One region of the Microbacterium sp. 10L49 genome, then DNA from elsewhere that is predicted to be linked to it. Evidence: predicted binding sites of a transcription regulator. Region 1 holds the regulator's gene; each other region holds the start of a gene.

The links. Region 1 encodes LexA, which represses DNA repair genes until DNA is damaged. Its sites were predicted from a motif close to TCGAACANNTGTTCGA; they were not measured.
Region 2: a site for LexA is predicted at 7,760-7,775, ahead of AC1DCT_RS15755 (HNH endonuclease signature motif containing protein). Genes of this name have one in related genera too.
Region 3: a site for LexA is predicted at 7,568-7,583, ahead of recA (recombinase RecA). Genes of this name have one in related genera too.

The regions. Positions count from the first base shown of each region.
Region 1 covers NZ_JBFTIW010000002.1:30,933-40,796, forward strand. The annotation lists gene AC1DCT_RS04750 (TrmH family RNA methyltransferase) at 1-300, opposite strand, end outside; gene rplT (50S ribosomal protein L20) at 388-774, opposite strand; gene rpmI (50S ribosomal protein L35) at 808-1,002, opposite strand; gene infC (translation initiation factor IF-3) at 1,094-1,741, opposite strand; gene AC1DCT_RS04770 (DUF1844 domain-containing protein) at 2,108-2,410, shown strand; gene AC1DCT_RS04775 (SseB family protein) at 2,429-3,250, opposite strand; gene priA (bifunctional 1-(5-phosphoribosyl)-5-((5-phosphoribosylamino)methylideneamino)imidazole-4-carboxamide isomerase/phosphoribosylanthranilate isomerase PriA) at 3,234-3,980, opposite strand; gene hisH (imidazole glycerol phosphate synthase subunit HisH) at 4,091-4,741, opposite strand; gene hisB (imidazoleglycerol-phosphate dehydratase HisB) at 4,738-5,358, opposite strand; gene AC1DCT_RS04795 (histidinol-phosphate transaminase) at 5,355-6,440, opposite strand; gene AC1DCT_RS04800 (LysM peptidoglycan-binding domain-containing protein) at 6,613-6,969, opposite strand; gene lexA (transcriptional repressor LexA) at 7,292-7,978, shown strand; gene metE (5-methyltetrahydropteroyltriglutamate--homocysteine S-methyltransferase) at 8,097-9,864, opposite strand, start outside.
Region 2 covers NZ_JBFTIW010000004.1:594,552-604,415, reverse strand. The annotation lists gene AC1DCT_RS15795 (arylsulfatase) at 1-317, opposite strand, end outside; gene AC1DCT_RS15790 (ABC transporter ATP-binding protein) at 318-1,100, opposite strand; gene AC1DCT_RS15785 (ABC transporter permease) at 1,097-1,933, opposite strand; gene AC1DCT_RS15780 (ABC transporter permease) at 1,930-2,712, opposite strand; gene AC1DCT_RS15775 (ABC transporter substrate-binding protein) at 2,718-3,722, opposite strand; gene AC1DCT_RS15770 (TetR/AcrR family transcriptional regulator) at 3,943-4,542, shown strand; gene AC1DCT_RS15765 (GMC family oxidoreductase) at 4,564-6,048, opposite strand; gene AC1DCT_RS15760 (aldehyde dehydrogenase family protein) at 6,052-7,485, opposite strand; gene AC1DCT_RS15755 (HNH endonuclease signature motif containing protein) at 7,786-9,111, shown strand; gene AC1DCT_RS15750 (DUF998 domain-containing protein) at 9,268-9,864, opposite strand, start outside.
Region 3 covers NZ_JBFTIW010000001.1:833,071-842,934, forward strand. The annotation lists gene AC1DCT_RS03970 (ATP-binding protein) at 1-2,339, shown strand, start outside; gene AC1DCT_RS03975 (GNAT family acetyltransferase) at 2,372-2,839, opposite strand; gene miaA (tRNA (adenosine(37)-N6)-dimethylallyltransferase MiaA) at 2,836-3,810, opposite strand; gene miaB (tRNA (N6-isopentenyl adenosine(37)-C2)-methylthiotransferase MiaB) at 3,807-5,360, opposite strand; gene AC1DCT_RS03990 (regulatory protein RecX) at 5,459-6,289, opposite strand; gene recA (recombinase RecA) at 6,318-7,370, opposite strand; gene AC1DCT_RS04000 (DUF3046 domain-containing protein) at 7,643-7,867, opposite strand; gene AC1DCT_RS04005 (helix-turn-helix domain-containing protein) at 7,872-8,180, opposite strand; gene AC1DCT_RS04010 (CinA family protein) at 8,322-8,861, opposite strand; gene pgsA (CDP-diacylglycerol--glycerol-3-phosphate 3-phosphatidyltransferase) at 8,861-9,448, opposite strand; gene AC1DCT_RS04020 (DNA translocase FtsK) at 9,448-9,864, opposite strand, start outside.

The DNA of each region.
Region 1 (9,864 bases):
CTGCCGGGCCACCGCGACCACGCCCTGCGGCGTGACGGTGTCGGCCATCGCCGCGAGCACGAACTCGGTCACGTACTCGAAGCGCACGTCCGCGTCGGCCGCCGCCTGACGCAGGTCGCCGTGCTTGTCCCATGCGGTCGGCGTCGCGAAGAGCTCGACGATGGCCTCGGGCCGATAGGACAGCGCTTCGCGGACCGCCTGCGGGCCCTCCAGCAGGAACAGGCCTGTCTCGGTGCGGGCGCTGCGCTTGGTGAGCTTGGCGACGGCGCGCACGCGCGGGGATCGGGGGTTCTCCAGCACGATCACAGTCTAGGGACACCGAAGGGGCGCCGCCCTCATGGACGACGCCCCTTCGTGATTCAGATGCTTACGCAGCCGACTTCGTGCTTACGCAGCCGACTTGGGCGCGTTGACGTCCGCCGGCAGAGCCTTGCGGGCCGTCTCGACCAGCGCGGCGAACGTCGCCGGCTCGTTGACGGCGAGCTCGGCGAGCATGCGGCGGTCGACCTGGACGCCGGCGAGACCGAGGCCCTGGATGAAGCGGTTGTACGTGATGCCGTTCTGGCGGGCAGCGGCGTTGATGCGCTGGATCCACAGACGACGGAAGTCGCCCTTGCGCTTGCGACGGTCGCGGTACGCGTAGACGAGGGAGTGGGTGACCTGCTCCTTCGCCTTGCGGTACAGGCGCGAGCGCTGGCCACGGTAACCCGAGGCGCGCTCGAGGATGACGCGACGCTTCTTGTGAGCGTTGACGGCGCGCTTGACTCTAGCCATTTTCGTGTGTTCCTGTTCGTGAGATCGGGCGCGTCAGCGGCCGAGGAGCTTCTTGGCGACCTTGGTGTCAGCCTTCGACATCACCTGGTCCTGGTTGAGGCGGCGGGTGCGGCGGCTCGACTTGTGCTCGAGGTTGTGACGCATCCCGGCCTGCTGCTTCTTCAGCTTGCCGCTGCCGGTGATCTTGAAGCGCTTCTTGGCACCCGAGTGGGTCTTCTGCTTCGGCATCTTCTCTTCCTTCGTATGGCGCCCAGCTGGGCGACAGGGTTCTGCCCGCGCATTGCGGGAGGTCTGTGTGGGGCTTATCGCTCCGACCGGATCACTCCGTGGTCGAGGCGGGAGCAGCCGATTCTGCGGGCTCTGCCGGCGCGCCCGGCGCCTTGGCGTCGCGGGCCGCCTGCTTGTTGGCCGCGCGCTGCGCGTCGCGCACCGCGTTCTGCTCGGCCTTCGCCTCGGACTTGTTCTTCAGCGGGGCGACGACCATGACCATGTTGCGTCCGTCGATGGTGGGGTTGGACTCCACCGTGCCGAACTCGGCCACGTCCTCGGCGAACTTGCGGAGGAGCCGCACGCCCTGCTCGGGACGGGACTGCTCCCGACCGCGGAACAGGATCATCGCCTTCACCTTGTCGCCGGCCTTCAGGAAGCCCTCGGCACGCTTGAGCTTGGTCGTGTAGTCGTGCGCCTCGATCTTCAGACGGAAGCGCACCTCCTTCAGGATGGTGTTCGCCTGGTTGCGGCGAGCTTCCTTCGCCTTCTGCGCGGCCTCGTACTTGAACTTGCCGTAGTCCATGATCTTGACCACGGGAGGCTTCGAGTTCGGGGCCACCTCGACGAGATCGAGGTCGGCTTCCTGCGCAAGACGCAGTGCGGCCTCGATGCGGACGACGCCGATCTGCTCACCCGCGGGGCCGACGAGGCGGACCTCGGGGACGCGGATGCGCTCATTGGTGCGGGGATCGCTGATGCGGACTCCTTAGACGATGGTTTCGGCCACCGTGATCCGGACGGATCACGGGCGAAATCAGAATCGTCCCACCCGCCGGCAGTCAGACGCCGGCGACACCCTGACCCGCTGCACAGCTGTCGCTGCACGGCGGCTACCGATGTGAATCGGCGGAGTGCTGGACCCGGTAGCCTTGAGCGGCAAGCGCGGGTGGGAAGTGAATCCTCTTTCGTGCCGGGACATAAGCCCCGGAGCCCGCAGAAGTCTATCAGAAGGCAAGGCCTTCGGAAAGCCGGCACTGTGAGCACTCCCGCGCCCGACGGCCACGAGCACGTCTCCCCCTCCACCTCCACGCTCGATGACACCGCGACGGGCGCCGCCCGGGACATCGCCGACGTCGCCGCCGTCGAGGTGATCACCACGGCCGCCGTGCATCTGCTCAGCGCCGCCGCGGTCAAGGTCGGCCTGGCCGATGACCCCGACACGCAGAAGGATCTGGACGAGGCCCGCAAGCTCATCAACGCCCTGGCCGGCCTCATCACGGCTGCCGCCCCCGAGATCAGCGACATGCACGCACGCTCGCTGCGCGACGGGCTGCGCTCCGTGCAGCTCGCGTTCCGAGAGGCGTCCGTCATCCCGGATCCGATCGGGCAGGGGCCCGGCGAGAAGTGGACCGGCCCGGTCAACTGACCGGGCTCGCCCGCACCCTCAGACGCTGGCGCGCAGCCGCACCGTGAGCGAGTCGACGAGCACGGCGATGCGGTCGTCTGCGGCCCAGCGCTGAGCGAGACGCGCGAGCACCGCATCGAGCGTCTCCCGGTCCAGTCCCTCGACGAGCTCGAGCGTGACGATGAGCTCCGGGCCGCGCAGGCGCGCGTCCGGGTCGCCTGCGGAGACGGCGACATCGATCACGGCGAGCTCGCTGCCGACGCTCTCCAGAAGGCCCGCGTAGACCTCGGGCGAGAGGAAGCTCGGCTCCCACTGCTGCCCCTGCGCGATCGCCCACACCGCGGGACGGCGCAGCACGAACTCGGTCTCGGATCCGGGGTCCAGCACGATGAGCTCCGCGTCCCCCGAAGAGGCGGACAGCGCCACGCGGGCCGCCTCGACGGGGATGGGGCGCGCGATCGGATCCCACGCGCGCATCGTGTCGACGCTCGTGAACGCCGGCTGCACCGTGCGTCCGTCGGGCGCGGCGACGGTGACGAGCGAGAGCTCCTGGGTCTTGTCCACCGTCAGGCCCGACGGTGCCACGCCCTCCTCGCCCTTCTCCGCGACGAGCGGCACGAGCACGCGCGCGGCGCGGAACGCGTCGACGACCTCGGCCTGCGACCCGGCACCGGCGCGGAACCGGGTCAGCGCGTCCCAGAGAGCCGGGTCCGCAGAGCCGTCATCGCCCGCGCGGGTGTTCTCCTCGAACGAACGCCCCGCCCAGGGAACTCCTGCGGAGTCGCCCGTGCTGGGATGCGCGCCGTGATCGTGATCGCATCCGGCAGTACCAGACACGGCACCGTCAGGATCCGGCGACATCCAGCGCCTCGGCCAGGGTGAACGCGCCGGCGTACAGCGCCTTGCCGACGATCGCGCCCTCGACGCCGAGCGGCACGAGCTCGCGGAGCGCGGCGATGTCATCGAGGTTCGCGATACCGCCGGATGCCACCACGGGCTTCGGGGTGCGCGCGGTGATCTCGCGGAGCAGGTCGAGGTTCGGCCCCTTGAGCGTGCCGTCCTTGGTGACGTCGGTGACGACGTAGCGGCTGCAGCCGGCGTCCTCGAGGCGGTCGAGCACCGTCCAGAGGTCTCCGCCCTCCTTGGTCCAGCCACGGGCGGCGAGTGTTGTGCCGCGCACGTCCAGGCCCACTGCCACGGCATCGCCATAGCGCGCGATGACGTCGGCGGCCCACTCGGGGTTCTCCAGCGCCGCGGTGCCGAGATTGATACGTGACGCGCCCGACTCCAGCGCCGCCTCGAGGCTCGCGTCGTCGCGGATCCCGCCGGAGAGCTCCACGTTGACGCTGCGGAACTGCTTGATCACGCGGCGCAGGATCGTCGTGTTGCTGCCGCGGCCGAACGCGGCATCGAGGTCGACGAGGTGGATCCACTCGGCGCCCTGGTCCACCCACTCGGCGGCGGCATCGAGCGGATCGCCGTAGCTGGTCTCGCTTCCGGCCTCGCCCTGCGTCAGGCGCACGGCCTGGCCGCCGGCGACGTCCACCGCCGGGAGCAGGGTCAGGGAGGGGGACTGCGCGAACTCGTTCATGTCGTCCTTCGGGTCACGGTGCGCTGCGCTCTTCGGGCGCGGCACGAGAAGAGAGTAGTCCGGGTGCGTGCGGGGCACCAATCCCCCGCCGTCACACTCCGAGGAGGGGGTCAGAGCGTGGAGATCCAGTTGCGCAGCAGCTGGATGCCGGCCTCGCCGGACTTCTCCGGGTGGAACTGGGTCGCGGACAGCGGTCCGTTCTCGACCGCGGCGAGGAATCGCGAGCCATGCTCGGCCCAGGTGAGCCGCGGCTGCGGGAACGGCGGCATGACGTCGAGCTCCCACGTCTGCGCGGCGAACGAGTGCACGAAGTAGAAGCGTTCGTGCTCGATCCCCCGGAACAGGACGCTGTCCGGGTCGGGCTCCACAGTGTTCCAGCCCATGTGCGGCAGCACCGGCGCGTCCAGCTCGGTGACGATGCCGGGCCACTCCCCGAGGCCGTCGACCTCGGCGCCGCGCTCGACACCGCCGGCGAACAGCACCTGCATGCCCACGCAGATGCCCAGAACAGGACGACCGCCGGCCAGGCGCCGTTCGATGATCTCGTCACCGCCGTGCGCGGCCAGCGCCTCGCGGACGGCCGCGAACGCGCCGACGCCCGGGACGACGAGCCCGTCGGCCTCGAGCGCCGCGGTGCGATCGCCGGTGAGCTCCGCGTCCGCGCCGGCGCGGATCAGCGCCTTCACGGCGGAGTGCACATTGCCGGATCCGTAGTCGAAGACCGCGACGGTCGGACGGCGACCCTCTGCCTGGGCGGTCACAGCGCGCCCTTGGTGGAGGGCACGCCGACCACCAGCGGGTCCAGCGACTTGGCCTGACGGAACGCGCGCGCGAACGCCTTGAACTCGGCTTCGGCGATGTGGTGCGGGTCGCGACCGCTGATCACGCGCACGTGCACGGTGAGCGCCGCGTTGTACGCGATCGCTTCGAAGACGTGACGGACGAGGGATCCCGTGAAGTGGCCGCCGATCAGGTGGTGCTCGTAGCCCGCCGGCTCGCCCTCGTGAACGAGATAGGGCCGACCCGAGATGTCGACGACCGCCTGCACGAGCGCTTCGTCGAGGGGCACGAGAGCGTCGCCGTAGCGGGAGATGCCGCTCTTGTCGCCCAGCGCCTCGCGGATCGCCTGACCGAGCACGATCGCGACGTCCTCCACCGTGTGGTGCGCATCGATGTGGATGTCGCCCGAGGCGCGCACCGTAAGATCCGTCAGCGAGTGCTTCGCGAACGCCGTCAGCAGGTGGTCGAAGAACGGGACCGAGGTGTCGATGTGGCTCTGACCCGTGCCGTCGAGGTTGAGCTCGAGCTCGATCGTCGACTCGGACGTGGAGCGGGTGCGACGCGCGGTCCGGGCCGCAACAGGGGTCTCAGCGGTCATGAGGCCGATCCTATCGAGGCGAGGGCGTCCAGGAATGCGGTGGTCTCGGCCTCTGTGCCGGCCGTGACGCGCAGGTGGTTCGGGATGCCGACATCGCGGATCAACACGCCCTTGTCATACAGAGCGCGCCACGTTGCCGCCGGGTCCGCGACGCCGCCGAACAGCACGAAGTTCGACCAGGACGGGTGCGGCGTGTAGCCGAGGGCCTCGAGCGTGGCCGAGATCCGATCGCGCTGCGCGACGATCTCGTCGACCATCGCGAGCATGATCGGCGCATTGCGCAGGGCCGCGACCGCCGCCGCCTGGGTGAGGGCGCTCAGGTGGTACGGCAGGCGCACGAGACGCAGTGCGTCGATGAATGCCGGATCCGCCGCGAGGTAGCCGACCCGCGCTCCGGCGAAGGCGAAGGCCTTGCTCATGGTGCGGGAGACGGCGAGCCGCGGACGTCCCTGCAGCAGCGTCAGCGCCGACGGCGAATCCTTCGGGGCGAACTCCTGGTAGGCCTCGTCCACGATCACGATGCCGCGCGCCGCCTCGTACACCGCCTCGATCACGTCGAGCCGGAGCGGAGTGCCGGTGGGGTTGTTCGGCGCGCACAGCAGGATGACGTCGGGGTCGTGCTCCACGACCTGTGCCACCGCCTCGTCGACGGTGAGCTCGTAGTCGGGGTGGCGGGTACCGGCGATCCAGGAAGCCCCCGTGCCCTGAGTGAGCAGCGGGTACATGGAATAGGTCGGGGCGAACCCGAACACGGTGCGACCGGGACCGGCGAACGCCTGCAGGATGTGCTGCAGCACCTCGTTCGAGCCGTTACCGGCCCAGATGTTCGCGGCGGTGAGGTCATGGCCGAGGTAGCCGGCGAACGCCTCACGGAGCTCTGTGAACTCACGATCCGGATAGCGGTTGACGTCACGCAGCGCCACGGCGATGTCGTCGAGGATGTCGCTCGCGACCTGCTCCGGCACCGGATGCGTGTTCTCGTTCACGTTCAGCGCCACGGGCAGCGGAGCCTGCGGGGCGCCATAGGGCCGCAGCCCACGGAGATCGTCGCGAAGGGGTAAATCGTCGAGCGAGACAGTCACCCTGCCATGCTAGGCGGCCGCGCTGTGGTGCGTGGCACAGATGACCGCGGTTGCTGAGCGACGCCGAAGTACGGTTGCTGAGCGACGCCGAAGTACGGTTGCTGAGCGACGCCGAAGTACGGTTGCCGAGTTGCGCCGACGCAGGGTTGCCGAGCTGCTTCGAAGGACGGGATCAGCGCCCGGTCGATCCGTACCGTGCCGGGATCGCCAGGTGCTGTCCGACCTCGATCACACCTCCGTCGACGAGGTTCAGCTTCGAGATCTCGGCGACCACGTCGCGCGGGTCGGCATTCGGCGCGATCTCGCCCGCGATCGACCACAGGGTGTCGCCGGGCTGCACCGTGACGGTCGCGAAGGTGTTGCCCGTCGTCTGCTCCCCGGAGGCGAGCGCGGATCCGCTGCTCAGCGCCGCGAACGCGATCGTTCCGGCCACCGGGAGCGCGACCAGCGCCGCGAGCACGCGCCGGCCGCGTGCGGTGATCCGCAGTCGCGTGGCGGGTACCTGACCGGCGAAGGTGATGCTGCTCATGGTGCTTCTCCTCAGTGTCTGTGTCGGTCCGCCTCTCCCCGGATCCGCATCCTCTGATGAGAATCTTCGAATCCGGGCCTCTGGAGAGGCGAACCTACGTACCGAAACTACTTTCGAGTTCGAACATCTGTCAAGACTTCTTCGAATATCGGTTCCGAAGACTTGCCGACACGCTCGAACAGATCTATCGATTCCGGCCCGATCTCGGATACGGTTTCGATACGAAGACCCCATCACGGACCACCGACATTCGAATCGCCGCCCGCGAATCCATGCCGATCCCACCGATCCGCGAGGGCACGACGCACACGAAGGAGATGGCATGAGCGACGGTGCGACCCCCGGCCCCGAGGTCCCGCGGACACGGCGCCGCAAGAGCCTCAGTGCGAAGCAGATGGCGATCCTCGAGGTCATCCAGACCTCGATCGCGCGGCACGGCTACCCGCCGAGCATGCGCGAGATCGGCGACGCCGTCGGCCTCAAGTCCCTCAGCAGCGTGACGCATCAGCTCGGCCAGCTCGAGCTCAGCGGCTATCTGCGTCGCGATGCCGGCAAGACCCGGGCCATGGAGGTCCTGATCGACCTTCCCGGCACATCCACCGAGAATCCCGCCGATACGGCCCCGTCCGTCGGCGACGCGGCACTCGTGCCCCTCGTGGGCCGGATCGCCGCCGGTGTGCCGATCACCGCCGAGCAGCAGGTCGAGGAGATCTTCCCGCTCCCCCGTCAGCTCGTCGGCAAGGGCGATCTGTTCATGCTGAAGGTCTCTGGCGAGTCGATGATCGACGCGGCCATCTGCGACGGCGACTGGGTCGTCGTGCGCTCTCAGGGCACGGCGGAGAACGGCGAGATCGTCGCCGCGATGCTCGACGGCGAAGCCACGGTGAAGACGTTCCGCCGTCGCGATGGCCACGTGTGGCTGCTCCCCCGCAACAGCGCATTCGAACCGATCCTCGGCGACGATGCGACGGTGCTCGGCAAGGTCGTAGCGGTGCTGCGCGCGGTCTGATTCCCGCCCCTTCCACGTCGAAGCCCCCTCTGCGTACCGAGGCCCCCTCTCAGATCCGTATCTGGGTGGGGGCCTCGGCGCTTGCGAGGGGGCCTCGATGAAGCCCGGTGCGGGAAGGTCAGACCGCGACCGACACGTCCTCGCGGACGCGGCGCGTGGCCTCGACGATGTTGCGCAGCGAGGCGTTGGTCTCCTCGTAGCCGCGGGTCTTCAGACCGCAGTCCGGGTTGACCCAGAGCTGCCGCGTGGGGATCTCCTCGACGGCACGGCGCAGGAGCGTCTCCACCTCGGACGCGTCGGGGATGCGCGGCGAGTGGATGTCGTAGACGCCCGGTCCGATGCCGTGGTCGAAGCCCGACGCAGCGATGTCGGTGACGACCTCCATGCGGCTGCGCGCGGCCTCGATCGAGGTCACGTCGGCGTCCAGCGCCTTGATCGCGTCGATGACGACGCCGAACTCCGAGTAGCAGAGGTGGGTGTGCACCTGCGTCGCCGTCTCGGCGCCCGCGGTGGAGAGGCGGAAGGAGCCGACGGACCAGTCCAGGTACGCGGGCTGGTCGGCCTGCTTGAGAGGCAGGAGCTCGCGCAGCGCCGGCTCGTCGACCTGGATGACGCCGATGCCGGCGGCCTCCAGGTCCGCGATCTCGTCGCGCAGCGCAAGAGCCACCTGGTTGGCGGTCTCGGCGAGCGGCTGGTCGTCGCGGACGAACGACCAGGCCAGGATCGTCACCGGACCCGTCAGCATCCCCTTCATGGGCTTCGCCGTGAGCGACTGCGCGTACTGCGACCACTCGACCGTGATCGGGGCCGGCCGCGAGACATCGCCCCAGAGGATCGACGGGCGGGTGGCACGGGATCCGTAGGACTGCACCCAGCCGTTCTCGGTGACGTCGAAGCCGTCGAGGTTCTCGGCGAAGTACTGCACCATGTCGTTGCGCTCGGGCTCGCCGTGCACGAGCACGTCCAGGCCCAGTTCCTCCTGCAGCGTCACGACGCGGCCGATCTCCTCGCGGAGGAAGCCGTCGTACTCATCCGCCGTGATCTCGCCCTTGGTGAACTGCGCGCGGGCGCGGCGGATCTCGCCGGTCTGCGGGAAGGACCCGATCGTGGTGAGCGGAAGCGCGGGCAGATCGAGCGCGATCGACTGCGCAGCCACCCGGGCGTCGTAGTCGCCGCGGTCGAAGTCCGTGGCGGTCAGTGCGGCGGTGCGGGCACGGACGGCGTCCACGCGCACGCCGGGCGCGCCGAGCCGGTCGGTCAGAGCGGCGGAGGCGGCGTCGAGCTCCACGGCGATCGCGGCGCGGCCCTCGGAGAGACCCTTCGCGAGGGTGGTGACCTGCGCGACCTTCTGGTCGGCGAAGGCGAGCCAGTTCACCAGGCGGGCGTCGAGCTTCGACTCGTCCTCGACGTCGTGCGGCACGTGCTGCAGCGACGTGGAGGTCGACGCGGACACACCGGCCGCACCGAGGTCGCGCAGTGCCTCGAGCGTGTCGAAGGCTGCGGCCAGGTCGCCCCGCCAGATGTTGTGCCCGTCGATCACGCCTCCGACCAGAACCTTGTCGGCGAGTCCCGGAACAGCGGCGGGCACGGTGCCGCGCACGAGGTCGAGACCGATGGCCTCGATCGGAGCCGCGGCGAGGACGGCGAGGTTCGCGTCGAGCGCGGCGTAGGGCGCGGCGACGAAGATCGCCGGACGCTCGGCGAGGCCGCCGAGAACCGCGTAGGCGCGCGAGGCGGCGGCGCCGAGTTCGGAGACGGACGACGGCAGCGACTCGCTCACCAGGGCGGGCTCGTCCAGCTGCAGCCACTCGGCGCCGGCGGCCTTGAGCGCACCGAGCAGCTCGGCGTAGACCGGGACCAGGTCGTCCAGGCGGGACAGCGGGTCG
Region 2 (9,864 bases), on a different contig from region 1:
TGCGCCACGAACCCGAACCCCGCCCGGTGCGGGTTCAGCCCGGTGAGCAGCGCGGCACGGGCCGGCGAGCACATCGGCGCCGTGCGGTAGTTCGTGAACAGCCAGCCGTCGGCCGCGAGGCCGTCGATGAACGGCGTCCGGATCTCGCCGCCGAACGGGCCGAGGTCGCTGAACCCGAGGTCGTCGACGAGCATGACGACGATGTTGGGCGCCCCTTCCGCGGCGGTCGGCCGGGGGCGCCACGCGGGATCCGACTCGGACGTGAACTCTCCGACGCGCCCGGCGAAGCCCTCGTAGCCGCGTGCCGCGGGGTCCATTCAGCCCGCCTTCCGGATGAGACCGAAGATGCGGGTGCGGAGCTCGGCGAACTCCGCCGTGGCCCGCGTCTCCAGCTGGTCGCGGGGGCCGCCGAAGTCGATCTCGATGGTCTCGGTCACGCGCGCGGGCCGCTCGCCGAGCACGATGACGCGATCCGAGAGGTACACGGCCTCGTCGATGTCGTGCGTCACGACCAGGATCGTCATGCCGAACTGCTCGCGGATCCGCAGGCACAGATCCTCGAGCTCGAACCGGGTCTGCGCGTCGACGGAGGCGAACGGCTCGTCCATCACGAGCACCTCGGGACGGTAGGCGATCGCGCGGGCGATCGCGACGCGCTGCTGCATGCCGCCGGAGAGCTGCCACGGATACTTCGCGCCTGCGCCGGCGAGCCCGACCGCGGCGAGCGCCGACACGATGCGCTCCTCCCGCTCCGCGGTGCTCAGCCGGAGGTGCCGGAGCGGCAGCCGCACGTTCTTCTCGACCGTGAGCCACGGCATGAGCGAGCGCGTGTACTCCTGGAAGACGAGCGCCATCTCCTCGGGCGGCCCGTCGATCTCGACGCCGTCGATGCGGGCGGATCCGGACGTGATCGGCTGCAGGCCGGTGAGGCACTTCAGCAGCGTGGTCTTGCCGATGCCGGACGGCCCGACGATGCAGGCCACCTCGCCCGCCTGCACGTCGAACGTGAGATCCGCGATGACCGGGACGTCGCCGCCCTTGGTGCGATAGGTCTTGGCGAGGCCCTGGACGCTGAGCCGGGGGCTGGTGGTGATGCTCATTCGCTCTTCTCCAGTTGTTGTGAGGCGATGTACCAGCGCAGGACCGCGCGGCGGAACAGGACGAACAGGGCGGTGGAGAGGTAGCCGAGCACGCCGAGGACGATGATGCCGGCCCACATGTCGGCGATCGCGAAGGACTGCTGCGCGAGCAGCGTCGCGGCCCCCAGGCCCGCCGAGGATCCGAGCATCTCGCTCGCGATCATCACGACGAACGCGGTGATGAGGCTCACCTGCATGCCGGACAGGATCCGAGGACTCGCGGCCGGCAGCGTCACCTGGAACAGCCGCTCCGCGCGGGTGAGCCGGTAGACCCGTCCCACCATCAGCAGGGTGGGCTCCCCCGCGCGCACGCCGTCGATCGTCGAGATGAGGATCGGGAAGAGCGCGGCGAGCGAGATCGAGAGGATGCGCGTGCCGTTGCCGAAGCCGATGAGCGACACGAAGATCGGCACGAGTGCGACCGGCGGGATCGCCCGGAAGAAGTGGATCGTCGGCTCGACGAACCAGCTGAGCGGGGCGATGAGCCCGAGCGCGCACCCCAGCAGCACGCCGATGACCGTGGCGATGAGGAAGGACACGGCCAGATTCAGCACGGAGATGCCGATGTCGCCGAGGAACGCGGGCGTTCCGATCAGCTCGCCCAGGCGCGCGAGGATCGCGGACAGCGGCGGGAAGAACGTGTTCGTGGATCCGGCCGAGGCGATCCACCACAGCGCGATGAGGACGATCGGGACCGCGATCTCGACGAGGATCAGCAGCCAGCGCGGAGAGGAACTCAGCCGGCGGCCGCGGAGGAGTCGGGCACTCGTCTGCACGGACGTGGTGAGGGTCATGCGTGTTCCGCCTTCCGGTACTGCGGGTGCCAGTGCAGCAGACGCCGCTCGCCCCACTGGCTGAGCCCCTGGATGAGCAGGCCGAGCACGCCGAGGATCAGCACGTAGCCGAACAGTTCGGGCTGGTTGCCGGAGATCTGCGACATGAGCAGGCTCTGGCCGAGTCCCGGGCCTCCCCCGAGGAGGCCGGCGACGACGGCGATGACGAGCGAGGTGGGGGCCGCGACGCGCAGCGCGGTGCCGATGTAGGGCAGCGCGCTCGGGATCACGATCCGGGTGAGGATCTCCGCGCGACTCATCCCGTAGGAGGCGCCCGTCGCGCGGGCCACGGGGTCGGTGTCGAAGACCCCGGCGGAGGACTGCACCGCGATCGCGATGAACGAGCCGAAGAAGACGAGGAAGGTCCCCATCCCCGAGGTGGGGCCGAGCACGAGCACCACGACCGGGAGGATCACGATGGGCGGGATCGGCTTGAGGAACTCCAGCGGCACCCTGGTCGCGTGCATCGCGAGCGGAGAAGATCCGATCGCAATGCCCAGCAGCACGCCGACGAGGGCGGCGGCGATGAGGCCGCTGAGGGCCATGACCAGGGTGTCCGCCGTCGCCTGCCAGAGCTGCGGCGTGCCCAGGAGCCGGCCCGCCGCGCCCAGCGCCTCGAGGGCGGAGGGCAGCGGCGCGCCGGCGAGCGGGCCGACCGTCGCCCCGAGCTGCCACACCACGAGTGCGGTCAGCGCACCGGCGGCGCCGAGCAGCGCGGGGAGGATGCGGGAGCGGGTCATGGCCGTCACTTCGTGAGGATGACGCCCGTGAGGTCGACCGGCTTCTTCAGGAACCCGAGACCCACCATCTTGTCGTCGGGACGCTGCAGGTCCTCGTCCGTGACGGTCGCCGGCCAGACCGGGACCTTGACCTGATCGACCGAGAGCGTCGACTTCGTGTAGGCGAGGCCGGCCTTGATCGCCTCCTCGGGATGCGCGGTGGCGTACTCGTTGGACTTCGCGATCGCGCGCTGGAAGGCGCTGACGACGTCCTTCTTCGAGGTCGCGGTCGCATCGCCCGTCGTCCACAGGCCCGTCGCACCGGTCTCGAAGAAGCCGATCGACGGCGCGGCGAGCTGGGGGTTCCCCGCGGAGAGCGCTTGCGCGGTGAAGGGGCTGACCAGTCCCGCCGCGTCGACGTTGCCGCTCTTCAGTGCGGCGACGGCCGAGGTGAAGTCGAGCACGACCCACTTCACGCCCGTCGCGGGGTCGATGCCGTTCTTCTTGAGCTGCTCGGCGATGACCACCTCGAGCTGAGCCTTGCGGGCCGGGATCGCGATCGTCTTGCCGGCCAGCTCCTTCACGGACGTGATGCCGCTGGTCGCGCTCGCGAACAGGCCGGTGTCGTCGAACGCCGCGGGGTCCGAGGCGCTGGTCGCCGCGTCCGGGTAGCCGTCGGCGGGTGCGACGACCTTCATCTTCACGCCCTGGCTGAGTGCATTGAGCAGTGGGATGCTGGGCGAGTAGGCGATGTCGACCTGACCGCTCTGCGCAGCGGCGAGACCGGCGGGCGGGTTCGCGACGATCGAGGTCTCGACCTTGAGGCCCTCGTCGGCGAAGAACCCCTTCGCCATCCCGGTCAGCAGGCTGCCATCGGAGGTGAGGCCGATCGTGGCGACCTTGACCGTGGTGAGATCGCCCTTCTTCCCCGGTTCGGTGCTTCCGGAAGAGGACGAGCAGCCGGCGAGGGCGGCGGCCGCGCCGACGGCGACGACCGCGGCGGCGACACGGAGTGCGCGCGTGATGTGCATGTGTGCTTCCTGTCAGAACGAGGGATGGGATCTCGGAGCGGAGGCGTCGCTGCGGTGCGACTTCATCGTCTTTAATCACCACTTGGTCACTTAAATATCCAGCAAGGAGATAGTGTTGTCAAGATGTTTCGGAATCTTACGTGTCCAAGCGGCCGCGAAAGATGGGGCGGCTCTCCGTCTCCGCTCCCCCTAGGATCATCAGCATCGGAGGAGGACTGACGTGCCCAAGATCGTTGACCACGACGAACGGCGGGACCACATCGCGGATGCGGCCACCAAGGTGATCGCCAGGGAGGGCTTCGAACGGCTCACGATGCGCCAGATCGCTGCCGAGGCCGGCTACACCCACGGCGCGATCGCCCGCTACTTCCCCACCAAGGAGAGTCTGCTCACGGCGTCCTTCGTCCGCCTCCATGTGCAGGCCAACGGCCGGATCCTCACCGAGGTCGCGGGCAAGCGCGGCCTGGACGCCCTCGAGCAGATGTGCCGCGAGATCCTCCCCTTCGGAGACCTCGGTCCCAAGTACGCCCGCGTCGTCATCGCCTTCTGGGACCACGCCTCGCAGGACACGAGGGTCACCCAGATCCACCGCGAGAACAACCAGCGCTGGCGGGACCAGTTCCGCCGCTTCCTCGTCGAGGCGCGCGAGGACGGCGAGCTCGCCGACCACGTCGACATCGACACGGCGGTCGGCGAGGTCGCCTCGCGCAACGCCGGCTGGCAGATGGTGTCGGTGCTGCTGCCCGAGGTCGCCGGAGACGAGCGCATCGAGGCGGGGCTGCAGGCCCTGCTCGCGGAGCTGCGCGGCCAGGCCCGCTGACGAGCCCGGCCGCACACGTTCCTAGTCCGCGTCTTCGAGCAGGAACCGCACGCCGCGCTCGCCGATCACGGCGGCGGGGGCGTTCGTGTTCCCCGTGGTGATCGTCGGCATCACCGAGGCGTCGATCACCCGGAGCCCCGCGATCCCGTTCACGCGCAGGCGCGGATCCACGACCGCGTCCGGATCCGACCCCATCCGGCAGGTGCCGACCTGGTGGTGATAGGTGATCGCGGTGCGGCGCACCCAGTCCTCGACGTCGGCGTCCGAGACCTCCGGCCCCGGATAGGCCTCGATCGCGCCCCACTCCCCGGCGAGCGCCGGGCGGGCGCCGATCCGGCGCGCCTGGCGCACGGACGCGGCGAGCGCGGCCACGTCGCGGTCGTCTTCCAGGGCCGCGAGGTCGATGAGAAGCGGATCCTGCACCCCGGCGCCGGACAGGCGCAGCGAGCCACGGCTGTGCGGCGTCACGAGACCTGCCAGGAGCGAGAACCCGTCGCCGGGTCCGTGCGCGCCGGGACGCGGCTCGAGCTCACCCCACATCGGGACGGAGAAGTGGATGGGCTGGGTGTCGGGTTCGGCGAGATCCTCGCGCGAGCGCCAGAACAGGTGCGTCTGCGTCACCGAGACCCCGGGCTCGGGCGCGCCCACGGGCCTCGCCGTCGTGAAGATCACCGGGGACAGCAGGTGGTCGTGCAGGTTCGCGCCGACCGCCGGCACGTCGCGGAGCACCTCGATGCCGAGGGCTTCGAGGTCCGCGCGCGGTCCGATGCCGCTGCGCAGCAGGATCGCGGGGCTGCCCAGTGCGCCGGCGGCGAGGATCACCTCATCTGCACGAAGCTCGGATCCGTCGCTCAGCCGCACGCCCGCGGCAACGCCGTCCTCGACGATCACGGTCGCGACCTCGGCGTCGGTGACGATGCGCAGGTTCGGGGCGTCCTCGACGGGACGCACATACGCCATCCACGTGTTGACGCGCTGGCCGTCGCGCATCGTGACCTGCTCCTGCGAGACGCCGTCGAGCGTGCCGCCGTTGTAGTCGGGGTTGCGCTCCAGCCCCTCCTCGACGGCGGCGTCGATGATCGACTGCTGGATCGACACGAGCGGGTAGTCGTCCGTCACCGGCAGCAGGTCGTTCTCGATCGCCTCGTACACGGGCAGCACGTCGGACCAGCCCCAGCCGGTGGCGCCGGAGCGCTCCCAGCCATCGAAGTCGCTCGCCGCGCAGCGCACCCAGATCATGGCGTTCAGGGCGTGGGATCCGCCGGTGACCTTGCCCCGCGGCAGGTGCAGCCGGCGCCCGGCCGCGTGCTCCTGAGGGACGGTGAAGTAGTCCCAGTCCTCGGCGGCGTGCCAGAGCTCGCCCGCACGGGACGGGTCGTGGATCGCCGGGTTGGTGTCGTACCCGCCGGCCTCGATGAGCGTCACGTCGTACCCGGCGTCCACGAGACGCCGGGTGACGATGCTCCCCGAGGTGCCGGCTCCGACGACGATCGCGGAGCGGGCCATGGCCTAGGCCTTCCGGCCGGGGCCGGAGACGACCTGCGGAACGGCCACCGACTTGAGCCCGGCGACACCGAACTCGAGGCCGTAGCCGGAGCTCTTCACCCCGCCGAACGGCACCATCGGGTGCAGCCCGCCGTGCGAGTTGATCCACACCGTGCCGGACTGCATCCGGGTCGCGGCTTCGCGGGCCGCCTCAGGGTCGCTCGACCACACCGAGGCGCCGAGGCCCACATCGACCGCGTTGGCGAGCGCGAACGCCTCGTCGACGTCGGAGTAGCGGATGATCGGCAGCGCCGGCCCGAACTGCTCCTCCTGCACGAGCGCCGCATCGTTCGGAATGTCGGCCACGATCGTGGGCCGGTAGAACAGCTCGCCGAGCTCGGGAGCCGCCTCGCCGCCCGTCACGATGCGGGCGCCGCGCGCCTTCGCGTCCTCGACGAGGCGTGAGACGATGTCGAACTGCTGCTTGTTCTGCAGCGGGCCCAGCACGTTGTTCTCGTCCAGGCCGTTGCCGATCGGCACGGACGCTGCGATACCCGCGAGCGCGTCGACGACCTGGTCGTACAGCGAGTCGTGCACGTAGAGGCGCTTCATGGCCGCGCAGGTCTGGCCCGTGTTGATGAACGCACCCCAGAACAGGTCCTCGGCGATCACGGCCGGATCCGTGCCGGGAAGCACGATGCCCGCGTCGTTGCCGCCGAGCTCGAGCGTGAGCCGCGCGAGGTTGCCGGCGGAACTCTCGATGATCTTGCGGCCGGTGGCCGTGGATCCGGTGAACATGATCTTGTCGATGTCGGGGTGCGACGCGATCCCCGCGCCGACCTCGCGGTCGCCGGAGATGCCGATCAGCACGTCGGCCGGCAGCACCTCGTTCATGACCGACAGCAGAGCCAGCACGCTCAGCGGCGTGTACTCGCTGGGCTTGGCGACCACGGTGTTCCCCATCCGCAGCGACGGGCCGATCTGCCAGATGGTGATCATCAACGGCCAGTTCCACGGCCCGATCGCACCCACGACGCCGGCGGGCTTGTAGACCAGCTCGGCGTGCAGATTCTCGTCGTCGACGAGCACTTCGGGCTCCAGCACCGTCGTCGCGTTGGTGCGCAGCCACGCCGTGCACGCCCCCACTTCGAACCGGGCGTTCGGGCCGTTCAGCGGCTTGCCCTGCTCACGGGAGAGCAGCTGCGCGAGCGCCTCCGCATTCGCGTCGATCGCATCGGCCGCGGCGAGCAGCAGTTCGCTCCGCTTCGCATGGCCGAGTGCCTCCCAGGCGGGCTGCGCGGCCTTGGCGCGGGCGATGGCGTCATCGAGGTCGGCGGCGGTCTGCACGGGAGCGCGGCCGATGATCTCACGCGTGGCGGCATCGGGGATGTCGCGGCCGGCCCCCTCGGGCGCCTGAATGCGGTCGAGCAGCGCGGACACAGCGGACGTGTCGGTCATCGGTCTCTCCTTCGAGTGTGCGGACGACGGTCGATGCTCCCATTGTCGACGGGGTGGCTCGCCGCGACTTGTCATGCAGTGCACGGCGCTCGTCCAGCCGCGAAGGGATCTCCACGCGCCCGTTCCCGCACAAAGCGTCAATACCGTCCCACTGCAAGCATTCGTCATGCTCCGCGCCCCGACGATGCCGGACCCGTCGCCTCTCGAACGGGCTCGGCGCAGCGTCTCAGGCCGCGATTTCCCGGGGGAACTGGCGGATTAGCTCTTCCGTATTTCGAACATAATTGCTAGACTTGGGGAATGGAACACTCCACCGCTGCACTGTTCGAGGAGCCGGCTGTTGCCGATGCTCCTCCGGTGGTCGTGGTGGACGAGACGTTCATCGCCGCGCGGATCCTGGATGGGTTGCAGGAGGATGATGTCGAGCTGAATCAGCGGGCGGTGCGGCGCGCGGAGCGCATCGTGGAGGTCGTGGACCTTGCTCGCCGGCACCCGGAGATCTACACCATCGGCGACGGCGCTCAGGATGCGGATCATGCCCGCCGGTCGGTGTTCTTCGATGTGGCGGTGCGGTTGCAGATCTCGGAGAACGAGGCCCGCTCGCTGGAATGCACCGCGTCGACCGCGGCGGAGTGCCTGCCGTTGTGGGAGCACGCCCGGGACGGGTTCGTGTCGTTGCGGTTCGTGGAGGCCGCCGTCTCGGCGGTGTTGCGGTTGCAGGCTCCGATCGGGGCCGACCCGACTGTCCGGCAGTACGCGGCGGATGCGATCGCGTTGATCGATGAGACCGCGGCGAGGTGGGCGTTGCACCTGCCCATCAGCACCTTCCGGCGCCGGGTGACGATCCTCACCGACCGGCTCGACCCCACCCCGTCTGAGCGCAAACACGCCCGCGGGATGGTGGACCGGCGGGTGGTCGTGGAAGACGCCGGTGACGGTATGTCCTGGTTGACAGTCCTGATCCCGACGGTGAAGGCGGTTGCGATCAAGCGACGCCTCACCTCGACCGCGAAGCATCTGCAGAAAGACCGCCGCGAGGGCCGCACCAGGGATCAGGTCCGCGCCGACCTGCTCTGCGACTGGCTGATGGGTGTCGGTTCCGAGCAGGCGGTGAAGACGACGGTGTTCGTGACCGTACCGATCGGACTCGTCACCGGTGAGACCGTGACGGCAGTGCCGTCGACAGCGTTCCTGGGCAACCCGGTCGCCTCGGGCACGGAGGCGCAGCTGGTCGGGCACGGTCCGATCGACCCCGTCACCGCACGGCAGGCGTTCCTGGACGCGACCGGGTTCCGGCGGGTGATCACGGATCCGGTCCGCGGCATCGTCTTGGACTTGGATCGGCGCACGTATCGGCCCACGAAGGCGCAGCGGGACTGGCTGGTCCTGCAGCACGGGACCTGCGCGAGAGACGGCTGCGATCGGCTCGCCCTCGACGCCGACCTCGACCACGACCACCCGTGGACCCGAGGCGGACCCACCAACACGAGCAACCTGCGACCGCTATGCCCCGCCGACCACGTCCGACGACATCGCACCCGGATGATCTACCGGAACCGCGAGAACAGGACCGTCCAAGTCATCACCCCGACAGGATTCCGCACGAACGACCCACCACCCTTCTGATCAGGGCGGAGCTCGCGTGCTCGCGGCGCCGCTCCAAAATCGCCCGGCGCAACGCTTAGAGCATCCACGATGGCGCGTCCTTAGGGTGACACTCATCGCGCGAAGGGGACGCCCCCGAGCCCGTTCGGTTCGCACCTTCCCTGTCGCGAATGTTGCTCAGCTCCGGGCGGCGGCCTGGGCGCGGACGACGCGCTCGGCATCCCACGGTCCGTGGTCGGCGCCCGCGGTACGCAGGAACACGATGATCCAGCTGAAGATCAGCACGGCGGCGACGAGCTCGACCGCGGTGAGGTTGTAGTAGCCGGTCGCGAAGAACACTCCGAGCAGCGCGATCACCAGCACGAACACCCAGCCCAGCACCACGAACACTCGCGAGATCCGTCGCAGCAGCCAGGGAAGCGCGATCACGACCGCGGCGAAGCAGACCGCCATGCCCGTCGCGACCGTGTTGTGCAGGAGGAAGAAGCGATCCACAGGGAAGATCCCCACACAGGCGAGGAAGAGCCCGATCAGGATCAGGGCGACCCGCACGATCGTGCGCCCGCGCTCATCCCTCGGCTCCGGCACGGGCAGCGCCGCCGTGGCATAGCGGGCGATCGTGGTGACCATCACGCCCGCCACGATGAGGGTGCTGTTGAACGCGGGCGAGGAGGCGTTGCTCGACATGCCCAGAGCGGAGAGGTTGTCACGCCACCAGTGCGGATCCGTCGCCTCGAGCATGGCGGTGAGAGCGCCGATCACAAGGAAGATCGC
Region 3 (9,864 bases), on a different contig from region 1:
AGATCGCCGCATCCGTCACCGCCGGCGGGGACCGGATCCGACTGTTCCGCGAACTCAGGGATCTGATCGCGGCGGCCCCCGCCCTGCTCGTGCTCGAGGATCTGCATTGGGCGGATGAGGCGACCTTGGACGCGGTCCGGTATCTCGCTCGCCGCATCGAGACGTCTCCCGTCCTCGTGGTGGCGACCTATCGGCACGACGAGATCACCGCCCGTCACCCGCTCACCGCGCTGCTCGGCGATCTCGCCACAACCGCCGAGGTGCGCCGGCTGCTCGTACCGCCGCTGACCGTCGACGGCGTGGCACGACTCATCTCGGAGTCCGGCGACGCGGTGGATCCGACCGCCCTCCACCTGCGCACCGGAGGGAACGCGTTCTTCGTGACCGAGAGCCTGGCGATCGGAGGCGTTGCGCTTCCCGCCACGGTCAGCGACGCGATCCTCGCCCGCGTCTCCCGGCTGACTCCTGCCGCCCAGGACGTGGCAGCGGCCGCGGCGATCCTGGGGGCGGGCGCCGATGCCGAGCTGCTCGCGCGTATCAGCGGGCAAGCGCTGGACGCCGTCGACGAGTGCACGGATGCGGGCGTACTCATCGAGGTCGGCGGATCCCTGGGGTTCCGTCACGAACTCGCACGCGAGGCGGTCGAGCAGAGCCTGTCGGCCGTGCGCCGTCGGCAGCTGCACGGACGAGCGCTGCGTGCCCTGGCCGAACGGACCCCCGAGGACCACCGCACCCTCGCACACCACGCGGCGGGCTGCGGCGACGAGGCCGCCGCGATGGCGCATGCCGTCGCCGCCGCGGAGAAGGCTGCACGCGGCAGCGCGCACCGGGAGGCGGCGGAGCATTACCGCCTCGCCGTGCGGCATTGCATCAGCGCCACCGAACGGGCGGAACTGTTCGTCGCGCTTTCCTACGAGTGCTATCTGACCGACCAGCTGCCGGAGGCGCTCACCGCACGACAGCAGGCGCTCGAACTGCACGAGGTCATCGGCGACGCCCTGCGGCTCGGCGACGACGAGCGGTGGCTCTCGCGCCTCTCCTGGTTCTCCGGGCACGGGAACGATGCGCAACGCTACGGCCTGCGAGCCGTCACCACCCTGGAGCAACTGGCACCGGGTGTGGAGCTGGCCTGGGCGTACAGCAACTACGCCCAGCTGCGCATGCTCGCCGAGGAACCCGAGGAGGTCGAGCACTGGGGGCGAAAGGCGCTCGAACTCGCTCGCGCTCTGGGCAGTCCTGACATCGAGAGTCACGCGCTCAACAACCTCGGCACCGCCGAACTCCAGTCCGGCCGGGTGGAGCAGGGTCAGCGGGATCTGACCCGCAGTCTCGACATCGCCCGAGCCGCCGACCTTCCCGAGCATGTGGCGAGGGCGTACACCAATCTCGGCTCCTCAGCGGTGCTGCAGAAGCGCCTCGCCGATGCGCATGTGTTCCTGAGCGCCGGGATCGCGTTCTGCGAGGACCGTGACCTCGACTCGTGGGCCGGATACATGACGGCATGCCTCAGCCTCGCGCTCGCCGACGAAGGCCGCTTCGACGAAGCGCTGGCCTCCGCCGATCCGCTGCTGGACCACGCCGGAACGGCGCCGGTCTCCCTCATGCCCGCAGCCGGAGCGGCCGCCCGGGTCCTTGCTCGACGCGGATCCGACGCGACGCCGAGGCTGGCGCTCGCGCAGCGTCTGGCGGCGGAGGCGGGCGAGCTGCAGCGCCTCGCACCCGCGGTGTGCGCCGCCGCCGAGCACGCCTGGCTCACGGGCGACGCAGGGGCCATCGGCGCGCTGACGGCATCGACGTGGGAGCTCGCTCTCGCCCACGACGAGGAATGGGCCACGGGCGAGCTCGGGTGGTGGCGCATGCTCGGTGGGGCGCCCTTCGCCGCCGCCGGTCGCGTGGCGGAGCCGTTCGCGCTCATGCTGACCGGCGATCCGCGGGCGGTGCAGGCCTGGACGGACCGGGGCTGCCCCATCTGGGCCGCGTACGCGGCGATGCTCGATCCGGACGTCGCCGTCGTCGACCACGCTGTGCGCGCACTCGATCAGCTCGGCGCCGTTGCAGCGATCGAGGCGATCCTGCGCACCCGGCATGCACACGGGCTCGCGCTCCCGCGCCGTCCCCGCGCGCAGGCTCGCGGCAACCCCGCCCAGCTGACGGCGCGCGAACTCGAAGTGCTCGGTCTTCTCGGTGAGGGCCTGTCGACCCCGGAGATCGCCGAGCGCCTCATCCTGTCCCGGCGCACCGTGGAGCACCACATCGCCGCGGTGCTCCGCAAACTCGGCGAGCCCACCCGTGGGCGCGCGGTCGCCGCGGCGTCCCGGCGAGGACTGCTGCCGGTGTGACGGCCGCGAGCCGGATCCGGTCCGCGGCCCGATCAGATGTCGTGGATGAGGCGCTTACCCGTGTTGCCTACCTCGAAGCGCTCATAGCCGAGCGCGTCGTAGAAGCCGAGCACCTGCTCGTTGCCGGCCCGCACCATCAGCTGCACCTTGGGGCACCCCATGGCGAGCAGGAGCCGCTCGGCCTCGGCGACGAGCGCGCGGCCGATGCCGGCACCGCGCCGGTCCGAGACGCTGGCGAGGTAGTACAGCCAGCCGCGGTGCCCGTCGTAGCCCGCCATCACGGATCCGACGATCCGTCTGGTGTCATCCGGGCCCGTTCCAGCACCGTCCGCGACTGGTTCCTCGGCGACGAGGAAGAGTTCGGGCTGCACTGCGAGCTTGCGCTCGATGTCGGCGCAGGGGTCGTTCCACGGGCGGGTCAGCCCCGCGTCCTCCCAGAGGGCGACGACAGCATCGGTGTCGCGCCGGTCGAAGGTCCTGATCGTGAACCCAGTGGTCATGCTCGTTCCTCCACGATGGCCTGCACGTCGATCGGCGCGAGCGCGTCGACCCACTCCGCCTCGGCGTATCGCCGGAACCAGGACACCTGGCGCCGCGCGTACCGACGGGTCAGCGCCTGGGTCTCGGCGATCGCCTCGTCCTGCGTGAGCACGCCGGTCAGCTGGGCCAGCGCCTGCGCGTAGCCGATCGCACGCCGTGCCGTCGTGCCCTGCTCGAGTCCATCGCCTCGCAGGCGCTCCACCTCGGCCAGCATGCCCTGCTCCCACATCCGCTCCACACGGCGGTCCAGGCGCTCGACCAGCGACGCCCGCTCGACGCCCAGCGCCAGCACGCGCGTGCGCGGACGCCACAGCAGCGGCTGCTCGGGCAGCGCGGCGCCGTGGGTGCGCTCACCCTGTGCGAGCACCTCGAGCACCCGCACGATGCGGCGGCCGTTCTTCGGATCGACCCGTGCGGCGGTCGCCGGATCCTGCTGCTGCAGCCGCGCGAGCAGCGGGCCAGGACCGTGCTGGTCCAGTTCCGCCTCGAGACGCGCACGCAGCGCGTCGTCTCGCGGCGGGAAGCGGAAGTCGTACAGCACGCTGGAGACGTAGAGACCCGATCCGCCGACGAGGATCGCATCCGCGCCGCCGGAATGGATCTGTTCGATCGCGCTGCGCGCATGCGGTTGATACCAGGCCACCGCCGCGTCCTCGGTGACCTCGAGCACGTCGAAGAGGTGATGCGGGATCCCCCGCCGCTCGCTGACCGGGAGCTTTGCGGTGCCGATGTCCATACCGCGGTAGAGCTGCATCGCGTCGGCGTTGACGATCTCCGCGCGCCGTCCGCGCGCCTCCAGCGCGTGTGCGAGGTCCAGCGACAGGTCGCTCTTACCCGTGCCGGTCGCACCCACGATCGCCCACAGACGTGGAGCGCTGTCGGCGGACTCTTCGCCCGGCTCAGGGACCGACACTCCGCCCGGTGCGCTCACACTCCGGCGCGGAGCGTCGGCAGCCCCAGCGACACCGCGCGCGGCGCCCCGCCGGCGGCTGCGGGCGCGGCCGGCACCGCGCACGACTCCGACTGCGCGCGGTCCCAGGCATCGCCGCCGCGCGTGCGGCGGATCCGCAGCGGCGCGCCGTCGACCGCATCCGCGAGCAGATGGAACGGTGCCGCGTGCGTGATCGTCACGGTCACGACGTCGCCCGGACGCGGGCGCTCCGAGCCCTCCGGCAGTTCGAAGTGCACCAGGCGGTTGTCCTGCGCACGGCCGGTGAGCCGGTGCGTCTCTGCATCCTTCTTGCCCTCGCCCACGGAGACCACGACCTCGACCTCGCGGTCGAGCTGCTTCTGGTTCTCCTCCAGCGAGATCCGCTCCTGCAGGGCGATCAGCCGCTCGTAGCGGGCCTGCACGACCTCCTTGGGGACCTGGTCCGCCATGGTCGCGGCGGGTGTGCCCTCGCGGATCGAGTACTGGAACGTGAACGCGCTCGCGAAGCGGGCCTGCTCGACCACGCGCATCGTGTCCTCGAAGTCCTCCTCGGTCTCGCCGGGGAAGCCGACGATGATGTCGGTCGTGATCGCCGCGTTCGGGATCTTGGCGCGCACGCGGTCGAGGATCCCGAGGAACTTCTCGCTGCGGTAAGAACGGCGCATCGTGCGCAGAATGCGGTCACTGCCGGACTGCAGCGGCATGTGCAGCTGCGGCATGACGCTCGGCGTCTCCGCCATCGCGTCGATCACGTCGTCGGTGAAGGCGGCCGGGTGCGGACTGGTGAAGCGGATCCGCTCCAGGCCCTCGATCTCGCCGGCGGCGCGCAGCAGTTTGCCGAACGCCTCGCGGTCGCCGAACTCGACGCCGTAGGAGTTCACGTTCTGCCCGAGTAGGGTGACCTCGATCGCGCCGTCCTCGACGAGCAGGCGGATCTCGTTGAGGATGTCGCCGGGGCGGCGGTCCTTCTCCTTGCCACGCAGACTGGGCACGATGCAGAAGGTGCAGGTGTTGTTGCACCCCACCGAGATCGACACCCAGCCGCTGTGCGCCGAATCACGGCGGGTCGGCAGCGTGGACGGGAAGACCTCGAGCGCCTCGAGGATCTCGAGCTCGGCCTCGCCGTTGTGGCGAGCGCGCTCGAGCAGCCCCGGAAGGGACCCCATGTTGTGGGTGCCGAAGACCACGTCGACCCAGGGCGCCTTGTCGAGCACGGCCTGCTTGTCCATCTGCGCCAGGCAGCCGCCGACGGCGATCTGCATGCCGGCGTGCTTGTCCTTGCGGCTCTTCAGATGCCCCAGCGTGCCATAGAGCTTGCCCGCGGCGTTGTCGCGCACCGCGCAGGTGTTGATGATGACGATGTCCGCCTCGTCGTCGACGGCGGCGCGGACGTAGCCGGCACTCTCCAGCGAGCCCGACAGACGCTCGGAGTCGTGCACGTTCATCTGGCATCCGAAGGTGCGCACCTCATAGGTGCGCCGCTGCCCGGCCTCATCGAGCGCCGCGGCGGAGGGCGCGATGAGCGTGGGCTCTGAGAGGGGAATGGTCATAGTGCCTGCCATTCTACTTTCGCCTGGCGGGAACGAGCCCCGCCGTTCGGCGCGGAGATTCCCGCGTCGACACCGTACCCGGGGCTCAGCCGCCGGGCTCAGCTCTCTTCGAACCGCACCCGCCCGACGCCCGAACCGCGCTGCGTCTCACGCCAGGCCGTGCGCGCCGCCGTCAATGCCACGCTCCCGCCGTACCCGCGACGGGACAGCTGCCCGACGAGCCGGCGGACGGCGGTCCCCTCGTCGTAGCGACGCAGCCCCGCCACCTTTGACCGCGCGTAGTCGAGCGCCCGCTCGGCGTCATCGTCGTCCAGGACGGACAGCGCCTCGTCGGCGATCTCCCTCGGAATGCCGCGCTGACTGAGCGTGCGAGCGATCGCCACGCGTCCCTGTCCCTTGCGCTCAGACCCCGAGGTCACGAGGAGCTCGGCCAGGGACGCGTCATCGAGATACCCGCGCTGCTCGAACTGCTCGACCAGGAGCTCGCGCTCGTCGGCCGGGACGCCGTTCTCTCGTAGCACGTCTCGCGCTTCCCTGCTGGAGAGCTGCTTGGAGCGGAGCTTGCGCACCAGCAGCTCACTCGCGTCGGGGATCGGATCGTTCGGGGTCGAAGCGTCCCCCGTGCTGTGCCGACCGACGGCACGCAATCCTCGTCGGTCGGGCGAGAACGCCGCGCGCTCGGACGCCCTCGCCTCTCCTGGAGCCAGAGCCGCGGCGGCCGGATGCCGGGAGCTGGGCCCCCGACGCTCCGCCGCGGATTCCTCCGCCCAGGTCGACCGCCACTCCGCCGCCGTGGGCGGAGTGGCGGGTGTCGAGCTCGCCGGGCGCGGGCGTGCTCCGTCGGCCCCCGCACCGCGCCCACCGAACAACGGGATCACGGGGGCGAGGCGCTCGTCCTCGGACGATGCCCCGCCCCTCTCATCGCTCACGGATCACCCCGGTCGCCGAGCTTCGCGGTCAGGCCGGACGCCGCTGCGCCAGCTCGTCGGACGCCGTCGGAGCAGCGGCCGCTACACCACCGATGCCCAGCTTCTGCTTGATCTGCGTCTCGATCGTCTCGGCGATGTCGGGGTTCTTGAGCAGGAAGTTGCGAGCGTTCTCCTTGCCCTGGCCGAGCTGGTCGCCGTCGTAGGTGTACCAGGCGCCGGACTTCTTCACGATGCCGTGGTCCACGCCGAAGTCGATCAGGCTGCCCTCGCGGGAGATGCCGACGCCGTAGAGGATGTCGAACTCGGCCTGCTTGAACGGCGGGGCCATCTTGTTCTTCACGACCTTGACCCTGGTGCGGTTTCCGACCGCCTCGGTGCCGTCCTTCAGCGTCTCGATGCGGCGGATGTCGAGACGGACCGATGCGTAGAACTTCAGCGCCTTGCCGCCCGCGGTGGTCTCCGGCGAGCCGAAGAACACGCCGATCTTCTCGCGCAGCTGGTTGATGAAGATCATCGTGGTGTTGGTCTGGTTCAGGCCACCCGTGAGCTTGCGCAGCGCCTGGGACATCAGTCGCGCCTGCAGGCCGACGTGCGAGTCGCCCATCTCGCCCTCGATCTCCGCACGCGGCACGAGAGCGGCCACGGAGTCGATGACGATGAGATCGATGGCCCCCGAGCGCACCAGCATGTCCGCGATCTCGAGCGCCTGCTCACCGGTGTCGGGCTGGGAGACGAGCAGCGCGTCGATGTCGACGCCGAGCTTCTTGGCGTACTCGGGGTCGAGGGCGTGCTCCGCGTCCACGAAAGCGGCGATGCCGCCGGCACGCTGGGCGTTGGCGATCGCGTGCAGGGTCAGCGTGGTCTTACCCGAGGACTCCGGGCCGTAGATCTCGACGATGCGCCCCCTCGGCAGTCCGCCGACGCCGAGCGCGACGTCGAGCGCGATGGATCCGGTGGGGATGACCGCCACGGGAGCGCGCTCATCGCTGCCCAGCCGCATGACCGAGCCCTTTCCGAACTGCTTGTCGATCTGGGCGAGGGCGGTCTCGAGGGACTTCTCGCGGTCTGCGGGAGAGGGCATGGGGTGCTCCTTCGTGTCGTGAACTGCCGCCTGTAGGCTGTCGCGGCCGCCCCGGGTGGGGCGAGCTCTCCGACAAGGCGTATGACCTCGTGGTCATGTCCAACACGCTAGGAGGAGCCACCGACATTCAGTCGGAGTCCGCGGGAACCGTGCAGAACCTGCTCACGAGATCATCTGTGCAGGACGATACGCGCATCTCGAACATGTCTTCGACGACACGCCGAGGAGAACGAGGAATGGATCGAACACCACGCGGCCGGATCCGACCGGAGTCAGCGCCGCCGGGGCTCGAGCCGACCCGCGCCGTATCGGCGCGATTCAGGCACGTCCATCTCCGCGCACAGCGCCAGCCACACATCCCGCGGGGGGACGCCGGCTTCCAGAGCCTGAGCGGCGGTACGACCGCCGACGGCCCTCAGCACGAGGTCCTCGACGAGGGCGCCGCCACGGGATCCGAACTCGGCATCGACCGCCCGGAGGAACTCGCTGCGTCGCATCCCGTCAGCGCAGCGACAGCTCGGACTCGACCGAGGCCACCAGTTCGTCGGGGACGACGTCGGGGATGACCTGCAGGCCCTCGAGCTCGGCGATCCTGTCGCCGACCTCGCGCATGATGGTGGAGATGGGCACGTCGAGCGCTTCGGCCACCGAGGCGAGGATCTCGCTGGAGGCCTCCTTCTGTCCGCGCTCGACCTCGCTGAGGTATCCGAGCGCGACGGACGCCTTGCCCGCGACCTGGCGGAGCGTGCGCCCCTTCTGCAGACGGAAGTCCCGCAGCACGTCACCGATCTCCTGTCGTACGAGAATCATCGGGACCTCCTCTCCCCCATCGCCCGGCCCCAAGCGCCGGATCGGATGGTCAGTCTAACCCGACCTGTCAGGTTCGACACTACTGTTTCGTTCTGTGCGTTGAATGTGAGCACACTCGACTCAACTTCGTCGAGAAGCACTCTATTCCCGGTCATCCCGACCGGGCGCGGCGGCATCGATTCCCGTCCCGATCACCACGTCGAGGAGCAGTTCCAGAGCCGCCTGCACCGCGGCCGCGCGGATCGCGGATCGATCTCCCCCGAAGCTGAACGCCCGGCTGGTCGCGCGCTCCGCCACACTCACCCCGACGTGCACCGTACCGACCGGCTTGCCGCCCTGCGGCGTGGGCCCGGCGACACCGGTCGTCGAGACGCCCACGTCCGCTGCGCGCCCATCCACCGCCAATGCGGTGCGGACGCCTGCCGCCATCTGCTGAGCCACCTCCGGATCCACGGGACCGTGTGCGGCGAGCAGGAGCGGATCCACTCCCAGCACGGAGGACTTGATCGGCGTGGCGTAGGCGACGACCGCCCCGTTGAGCACGTCCGATGCTCCCGGGGTCGCCACGAGCGCCGCGGACAGAGCCCCACCGGTGAGCGACTCGGCGACGGCCAGCGTCATCCCGCGCTCACGCAGCGCATCGAGCACGGCGGCCGCGGCGCGACCCGTCGCATCGGACATCAGGACACCGAGCCCCGGTCCGTGCGGGATCCGCGCACCTGCGCCACGACGTAGTCGATGCCGCTCAGGATCGTCAGGATGAGCGCGATCACCATCAGCACGGTGGTCGTGATCGACCACGCCGGCAGTCCGATCCAGACATGCAGCGGCAGCAGCGCCCAGGACAGCGCGACGGCCTGCACCGTCGTCTTGATCTTGCCCATCCATGCGGCGGCGACGACGTGCTCCTTGACGATCATGAAGCGGTGCACGGTGATGCCCCACTCCCGCACCAGGATGACGAGCACCAGCCACCACCACACCTCGCCGAGGATCGCGAGACCGATGAAGCCCGCTCCGGTGAGCAGCTTGTCGGCGATCGGATCCCAGAGCTTGCCGAAATCGCTGACCAGGTCGTATCTGCGGGCGAGGTAGCCGTCCACCCAGTCGGTCGAGATCGCCAGGATGAACAGCCCCGCCGCGACCCACCTCAGCACGGGCTGCGTGATTCCATTCGTCCCGCCGAGCAGCAGGAGCACGAAGAAGACGACGGCGAGAGGGATGCGCGCGACGGTGATCGCGTTCGGCAGCTGCCGCGGGATCGCCATCAGTCGCGCCCCGTCAGACCCCAGGCGTCCTCATCGGTCTCCGCCTCGACCTCAGGAAGCCCGCGGTACTGCGCCTCGAGCGGATCCTCGCCGTAGCGGTCGTCGGAGCCGTAGGACGCCGCGGGCGCCGGAGCGGCGGGATGCGGTGGCACCCCAGCCGCAGGCATGGGCGCGGCGGCGGTCGGAGCCGCGTGCGCGGAGGGCGGATCCTCGCCGCGCAGCTTGGCCAGCACCCCGGGCAGCTGCTCGGTGGTGACCAGGACGTCACGGGCTTTGGACCCCTCGGAAGGGCCGACGATCTCACGGGATTCGAGCAGGTCCATGAGCCGCCCCGCCTTGGCGAAGCCGACGCGCAGCTTGCGCTGCAGCATCGACGTCGAGCCGAACTGCGAGGAGACGATGAGCTCGGCCGCGGC